2 regions of the Solibacillus sp. FSL W7-1324 genome follow, and region 1 is predicted to be linked to the other one. Evidence: riboswitches for the same ligand, from Rfam matches in the RefSeq annotation. Region 1 holds a riboswitch; the other holds the start of a gene.

What was found. A riboswitch is a leader RNA that binds a small molecule or an ion and turns the genes downstream of it on or off. The one in region 1 is predicted to bind cobalamin.
Region 2: another riboswitch for cobalamin. It lies ahead of MKY71_RS07525 (glutaredoxin family protein); the one in region 1 lies ahead of MKY71_RS05715 (hypothetical protein).

What each region holds. Positions count from the first base shown of each region.
Region 1 covers NZ_JBBOYH010000001.1:1,202,570-1,206,785, reverse strand. The annotation lists gene MKY71_RS05725 (bifunctional adenosylcobinamide kinase/adenosylcobinamide-phosphate guanylyltransferase) at 1-338, opposite strand, end outside; gene MKY71_RS05720 (ABC transporter substrate-binding protein) at 409-1,350, opposite strand; gene MKY71_RS05715 (hypothetical protein) at 1,340-1,897, opposite strand; cobalamin riboswitch at 2,056-2,237, opposite strand; gene MKY71_RS05710 (Fur family transcriptional regulator) at 2,297-2,710, opposite strand; gene MKY71_RS05705 (metal ABC transporter permease) at 2,707-3,573, opposite strand; gene MKY71_RS05700 (metal ABC transporter ATP-binding protein) at 3,589-4,216, opposite strand, start outside.
Region 2 covers NZ_JBBOYH010000001.1:1,562,523-1,566,738, forward strand. The annotation lists gene MKY71_RS07515 (ribonucleoside-diphosphate reductase subunit alpha) at 135-1,868, opposite strand; gene nrdI (class Ib ribonucleoside-diphosphate reductase assembly flavoprotein NrdI) at 1,865-2,233, opposite strand; gene MKY71_RS07525 (glutaredoxin family protein) at 2,230-2,457, opposite strand; cobalamin riboswitch at 2,604-2,788, opposite strand; gene dut (dUTP diphosphatase) at 2,960-3,397, shown strand.

The DNA.
Region 1 (4,216 bases):
CCGATACAATTATCGATATAATCGCTATTTTCATTTTTTTGTTCATATGTATACAGCACATTCGAAAGCCATGTTGTCACACATTCAAACAGTACTACTGCATTGTTTGAGAGTTGCCCAATTGCTTCCGGAACCTTCACTTGCATTTCCACTGTAGTCCAGTCGATATTTTGATTTTCACGGTCCTGCTGATGGCGGATAATGCGTTTTTTCATTTCATCATCAAAAGATACACCTGTCGCCACATAGTAGAATGTCTTTTCCTCACCTAACTCCCTCGCATATTTCTCTGCAAAGGCACTTTTGCCGCTGCGTACACCACCGGTAATAAAAATCAATCGTCTCCCCCCTCATCCTTATATGTAAAAAGAACATGCCCAGACTAAGGCATGCCCTTCTATTTTATACTTATTTAAATAGTTCCGGGTATACTGATTGTGCCATAATTTCTACCGCTTCACCAATACGCGGTCCAGGACGGGACATAACATCTCCATCGACTAAATAAACTGCCTGATCTGTTACCGCCTGTATTTTATTCCAGCCTGTACGTCCAAGTATCTCATCAACTGCATTATCCATATACGTTGCTGGCGTAATAATGATTTCAGGATTTCGCGTAATAACATCTTCTTCCGCTACGCTGATCCAGCTCGACTGATCCGCAAAAATATTTTCCACATTGGCGTGGTCCATTATTTCCTGCTGGAATGTACTGTTGCCGGTAGTCCATAAATCCGGTGCTGGTGACACTTCATAATAGGCTTTTTTCTTTGTGCTAATTGCCGCTGTTTTTTCCTGTACTGTTTTGATTTGTGATTTAATGTCGGCTACAATTTCTTCTCCCTTATGTTCGACCCCCATTACTTCAGACAACTGGATAATGTCCGAATACACATCATCAAATGTCGCGGCCGAAGCGATTACAAATACTTTAAGACCCGCATCTTCCAATTGGGTAATTTGAGCTTCCTCTCCGATTGTATAAGCAACGACGACATCCGGATCTAATTCCAGAATACGTTCTGCGTTTATGACAGTAGAGGTCGACACACGTTCAATCTTTTGTGCTTCTTCCGGATATGTATCAAATTCTGTGGCACCGATAATTTGATCACCGACTCCCAGTTCAAACAAAATTTCTGTATTGCTTGGCTGAAGGGAAATAATCGTTTCCGGTACTTCATCGAAGGTCACTTCAACTCCCCGGTCATCTGTAACTGTATACGGAGTTCCTTCATTTTCGGATGCTGCTTGCTCCTCTTTTTTTGATTTTTCCTCATCAGACCCGCATGCTGCCAGTAATAATGTTGCTGCTAATGCAACGACCCATTTGTAGTTAAATTTCATTAGTCATAACTCCTTTTTTCTTTTTCGTTGGATAAGATTTTGAGATGAATGGTATTTCCTTTTGCTGATGCTGCTGATTCATATACACTGCCATGACAAAAAATACATTGGCAAGCAATCCAAGAAAATCAAACAGAATTTCATCCACTTCCCGTTCTTCGCTCACTTTATGTAATGCCCTGTAAGACTTTTTCGCCTCACTGCGGCAAATATGCAGTCTTGCGGCACTTTCGATTCCTTGTGGCAGTACAAACTGCTGAATCGACTCTCTGACTTCACCTACATAATAATCGTATCGATCACTGAGCCATTGCAGATCCTCAGATGTAATGGCCAATTTGCCGCGGACCGAACCATTCGCATGATAGGCTAACGGTTGAATCATCCTTAAGTCCTTCAAAACGACATGTCCGGATGCATCATCAACTAATGTCGGAAATACTGTACCAATTCGTGTTGTTAAAGAATCGGTACGGATTTCATAATCGACACAGCTTGATTTTTCCCGCATAAACGGATAGCAGGAAAAACGAATATCCTTTTTCATAAAAATTCTCCTCACTTCAAGTAGTGCCTCACCGAAATTATCAAGGGTACGAAAAAAAGCCACCCAAGAAAATGGATGGCTTCAAAAATCAAAAAAGGGCACAATAATGCTCATTCGATCCGTGACTGCCGTACATTCTCTTTAATTCCGAAGAGGGATGTTACGATAAGAAAAAGATTGGTCTCCTGGCTCTGCGTTTCCCTTTACTCATAAGTACCTTCCCGCTATATTAGCAGTGGTATCACACTTATTTTCATCTACGCTTACAGTTACGGATATAGCTTCGGATTTGCACCGAATTCCCATTTATGCATAATGCATCTTTTTCCTGCAAATTTATTCAATTTGTCTTAATCACTTTAGCATAATAATAAAATTATGCAAATAAAATTTTTCCGTTTACGATAAACATTCCGGACATTTACCGTAAATTTCAAATTTATGGGCTTCAACAGCATAACCCGGCAGTTTTTCACCGAGCATTTCCATCGGGCAAACAGACAGTTCCTTTACATTCCCGCAATCACGGCAAATAAAATGGTGGTGATGATGATCCGACTCGCAATGCATACGGAAATTTCGCTCACCGTTCAATTCTGTTTCTTCTAAAATATCAAGCTCCACAAAAGTAGCTAAATTACGATAAATTGTATCGAAACTCATCCCAGGGAAATCTTTTTTCAATACTGACAGCAAATCACGGGCAGTCAAATATTTGTCTGTAGCTGCAAACATACCCAAAATCAACTCTCGTTTATCCGTCTTTTTATAGCCATTATCCTTTAATATTTCCCACGCGCGCTCAGCATTCACAGTACTTCTTCCCCTTCCGTTTTGATTGAAAATTTCAATACAAGTTTTTTAATTAAAATTACTAACAGCAAAATCAAAATGGATGTAACAACAATTGTTCCACCCGGTGCCAAATTCAGGTAAAAGGCAGAAACAAGTCCGATCACTACAGCCAATTCTCCAAATACAATCGCTAAAATAATCGCTTCTTTAAAGCCGCGAGCTAATCGCATCGCTGCAGCTACCGGTAATGTCATTAAGCTTGAAACAAGCAGAATACCGACAATACGCATACTTGCTGCGATTACGAGTGCCACAACAATCATAAATAACAAATGAATCCATTTCGCCGGTAAACCGCTCGCTTTTGCATATTCCTCATCGAACGATAGTACGAAAAGTTCTTTGAAAAACAGAATTAAAAATAAAACGACAACGACTGCAATTGCCAGTACAACATATAAATCCTGGCGTGATACAGCAGAAACGGAGCCGAATAAATAGCTCATTAAATCTGTATTAAATCCGCTTGCAAGTGAAATTAAAATCGCACTAACACCGATACCGCCGGACATGATAATCGGTATTGCAAGCTCTTCATAATGTTTATAAAGTCTGCGTAGACGTTCAATTAAAACCGAACCGCTCACCGATGCGATAATCCCTAAATAAATCGGATTCAGCAATGCCAGCGCTGCAAATGATTGACTCAAGTACAGACTTCCTGCAATCCCCGCAAGTGTGACATGCGAAAGCGCATCCGCAATGAGCGATAAACGTCTTACTACGATGAATACACCTAATAGTGGTGCAATTACGCCAATAACAAGCCCTGAGAAAAAGGCATTTTGTAAAAATTCATAGTTTAATATAGCTTCTATCATAACGGCCTGCTCCTCTTAATGTATCTTTCGAACAGAGTGGCCGTTCCAGCTAGCAATCTGTTCTTCCGAAATCGTATCAAAATCATTTTTGTATCCGTGGAAATGGATCGACTGATTTAAACATGCGACATGACTGACACGATCCGAAACCGTGTCCACATCATGTGTAACTAAAATCATTGTCATATTGTGATGCTTATTTAAATGTGCGAGCATATCATAGAATGCCTGCACATTTTCGCGGTCGATACCGACTGTCGGTTCATCCAAAATAAGGAGCTTCGGATCGGCCACTAAAGCACGTGCGATGAAAACACGCTGCTGCTGCCCTCCGGAAAGCTGGCCAATATTCCGTTTCAGAAATTTTTCCATGCCGACATCTTTTAAAGCACCTTTTACTAAAAAGTCCGCATCTTTTGGATAGCGTTTAAAGAGTCCAACCTTTTGCGATAAACCGCTTTTCACGACTTCCTCGACCGTTGCAGGAAACCCCGAGTTAAAGGCATTGGATTTTTGCGAAACATAGCCGATCCATTCACGGTGTTTAAAATGGTTTGCTTGTTCGCCAAATAATTTAATTTCCCCTGACATGGGCTTTAACAGTCCTAAAATTAATTTCAAAAGTGTCGATTTTCCGGAACCG
Region 2 (4,216 bases), 360 kb from region 1:
CCAAAAATTTTTTTCTGCTTTCGCAACGTTCACGTTTATCGTTTCCAATTACGTTGTCGTATTTTTGGCTTTACGGCTTTCCAGCAATTTCACTTGTTTTGACACTGTTTTACAACAATGAAAGCCCTAGTCAGTTAAGGCGCGATTGCCAGTCGATAGCTATGGAATAGTCCATATTTCTGAACTTGTTTTTTCAATTCATCCCACATATTTCGAGTAATAATCGGAGTAGCCCCAAGTGCTTTAATCACTTCTGGTGCAAATTCTTTATCTTCTTTGTTTATATAGTTTTCAAAATAAATCCCGCTCGCATAATCACTTTTCTCAAATCGATAAAACGTTTCGTTCTTTTGCTTCGCGATTTCCATTGATGATTTTAACGAGTAATAGTTCAACGATTCCATAAACGCATCGATAAATTCAATTGACTCTTTGGAACCATAACGAATCCCACTTTGTACGAGGTGTCCATGCAAGTTCATAACACCCAACCCGACAGAGTGCATCACTTTGTTGGCTTTGGATACAGAAGGGACGTTGACGATATCGGTCATCGTTGAAACATTCGTCAAAAGACGCATTGCTGTTTCAACAAGCTGTCCGAAATCCTGAACTTTCGTCGCTTCGTGAATGTCAATTGAACCTAAATTACAAGAAACATCGAGACCATATTTATTCGGCTCATTTTGGTCGGTAATGACGCTTGTTTGTTGATACTGGAGAATTTCGGTGCATAGATTCGACATCTTCACACGCCCGATTTCCTTTAATGGATGGACATTGTTTACATTATCATCGAATATTTCGAACGGGTAACCCGATTCAAATTGTGCCTTTTTAATTTCCGTATATAGTTTACGGGCGTTTAATCGTTTCAGTTTACGGATGTTCGGATTATCCAATAGTTCGTAGTACATTTCCGTAATCGAAATTTCCGACATGCGTTTGCCGTATTCTTTATAAATATCATAAGAACTGAACAAAACGATATCTTTATCACGGCGCATCAGTTCAAAGAAAATATCCGGTAAAATAATGCCTGTCGATAACGTAGCAAGTCGTATTTTATCATCTGCATTAGGTTTTTTAGACGAAATGAATGACTCAACATCTCCGTGAAAAACATTTAAATAGACGACGCCGGAACCGTTTCGCTGCCCCAATTGGTTGCTGTAAGAAAACGAATTCTCCAGCAGTTTCGCAACGGGCATAACCCCGCTCGCACGGTTTAAGATCCCTTTAATCGGATCCCCTAATGGACGCAGATCGGTCAAGTTTACCCCGACACCGCCGCCTAAACGGGAAAGCTCCAAACAATAACCGATGTTCTCGGCGATTGAATTCATCGTGTCATCCATTGTCAGTTTAAAGCATGAAACAAGCTCACCGCGCGCTTTTTTCCCGCTGTTTAAAGCAGTTGGGGTTGCCGGCTGGTAGGCAGTCATGATCGCTTCAATGGCCTTTTCCGCCAATGTTTCATCACCTTGTGCCAAATAAAGGGCGATGATGACGATCCGGTCCTCGTACTTTTCCAGAATCTCTTTTCCGTCCCGGCTTTTCATCGCATAGCTTTCGTAAAACTTTGAAGCACTCATGAAGGAAGGGAACCGGAACTTGTAGGAATAGGCTTTTTTGTACATCCGTTTAATAAAGTCCATCGAGTACAAGTCTAAAAACTCTTTTTCGTAATAGCCTTCATCAACTAAATAGCGCACTTTTTCCTCTATATCTATAAAGTAGCGCAGACGGACATTGACGTCTTCCAGAAAATAGCGGCGTGTCGCTTCTTTGTCTTTCGCCAAATCCAGTTCACCGGTCGCACGGTAACGGTTTAATATATCGTTATTTAATGTTAAATACTGTTTCATATCGATGCCTCTTTCCAAATGGAGTAATAGTAATCTGTAATCGCTTCGTAATTAGCCGGAGTTCCTCGCATTTCCACTTTTTCAATTAACGGAATTCCGTATTGTGCAGCTAAAAGGTCGCCAGCACGGCCGAAAAAATCATGACCGAAATTCCGGTTTCCGCTTACGATGATTCCTTTGCAAAATTCATAGTTTGCCGTCATGAACTGGTCGACGATAGGGGGGACCGAGCCTAATCCATCCGTATACGTAAATAACAGATACGGTTCATCGATTTTCACCACTTCGGCCAGATCCATAGCGGGCAAGCCGAGTTTTTGCACGATGTATCGTACATTGCCAGTTCGTGAAGCATAAATGATCATGCAGTTATTTCAGAAATGCGATCGATAATAGAAGTCGGCTCTGCAATAAATTCACCGTTTATTTCAAATAACGGCACAGACAGAAAACCTGCATCGATTACTTGTTGTTTTGCTGATTCATCCTGGTCAATATTAATGACCTCTACCTCCAAGTTGGCTGCATCAAGTTCGGATTTTACCCATAGGCATTTTGGGCAAAATGTTTTCGTGTAAAGTTTCATCATAGAATCCCTCGCTATATAAGTATTACTAATGATTGTGCCGTATATATTTTGCGGAAAAAAACAAAAAAAGCTATCCCGGAAAACAGGATAGCTTGAAATGGAAACGGAAAGAGAGCGCGCCTCCATTTCCTATTCCCCGAAGAAATGTACGTAGTTTTAACGAGGCAGGTCTCCTGGCTTTGCTTCATCCGTCAGACGTACCTTCCCATGCCAGTAGCACAGTGGTCTATTCGCCTTCAGTCAGCATTTACAGTTGCGGGGACAGCGTTGGCTTTGCACCAAACTTCCCTTTTAAACTACATTTAGTAGTACCTTGTTAAAAAAACACAATATATAGTTGAATTGAGTATAAGCGTTAACAACCTAAAAGTAAAGGGCCTATTGAATGATTGCATAAATCCAACCAAAACCCTAGACATGCTCCCTATTGAAAATTAAGAAAAAATATGGTTTTGTTATAACTGCATGAAGTTAGTATATAAAAAGAGAAAGTTGGATGAATATGTCGATTCAATTAAAAATTAAGAAAACCAACCCCGAAGCCGTAATGCCGAAACAGGCACGAGAAGGGGATGCAGGGATGGATTTGAGTGCGGTTGAAGACAACGTTTTACTGCCTGGAGAATACGGGTTAATTAAAACCGGACTTCAAATCGAATTGCCGGAAGGAACAGAAGCTCAAGTACGTCCACGTAGCGGATTAGCATTGAAACACGGGATTACTGTGTTAAATAGTCCAGGTACGATCGATGCAGGCTACCGCGGTGAGGTCGGGGTTATTTTGATTAATCACGGGAAAGAGCCGTTTACGATTGAAAAGGGGATGCGTATCGCTCAGTTAGTCGTTCAATATGTTCCGCAAGTTTTCGTTGAAGAAACGGACGAGCTGACAGATTCGGAGCGCGGTGACAAAGGCTTTGGTTCGAGCGGAGTGAAATAATGGAAAAAAGCCTGGTTCGTGCTTTTAATATAGGGTGAATAATATAACAAAATAAAACTACTCCCTATATTTAAAGGCTTTGAGTTTGATTATATATAATCAAACTTTTATTTGTATAGGGGTACAGCCCACATTCCGGAAGTTTTCATAGAAAAGGCAGAAACTTTAATTTCCATCATATCTGCCTTTTTTATGCGCCTAAACTTCTGTTGGTAACGTTATTTTTGGTCTTTTAGTAAAGATTGATGATTTATAATTAAGTTTTATAAAAAAATGTTGGAATGAATGCAGGTTTTCTTATTCCACAATCGGGCCAGCGCGACAAGTTCTGTTATAAACGCTTTTAGCGTGAAAGACAGGAAATTATAAAAATAAATTTCAACTATACAATGGAGGATAGGAATGAAGAAACCACGTTTTCTGAAACTATCCCGTCAATACTCCTGCATGCGTTATGACTGACAGGTTATAGGGTGTGAAGCACAGGTAGATTCGGCAGAACGAAGGCTGTAGCCACTCCTTGAGAGAAGGTATGCCAACGGATATGCCGCACGGCTGAAAAACTAGATACGGTGAGAATAGTTTCAAGGGAAGGAACTGACGAACTTCCGAAGGTAAGGGTCTAAAGATTGAACATAGGGAAACTTATGTCCCACCCAACGATGGGGTGAGTGGTGTAGAGTAAAATTTGGCCCTCTGAAATACACTATACTGAACTATGGCGGTATCTAGCTCACAGGCTCAAAGGAAGCACCTACGTCTAGAACGGATAGCTACGTTGTATGGTACTTGGAAAGCAAGGAACGTTGAAACTAGGGC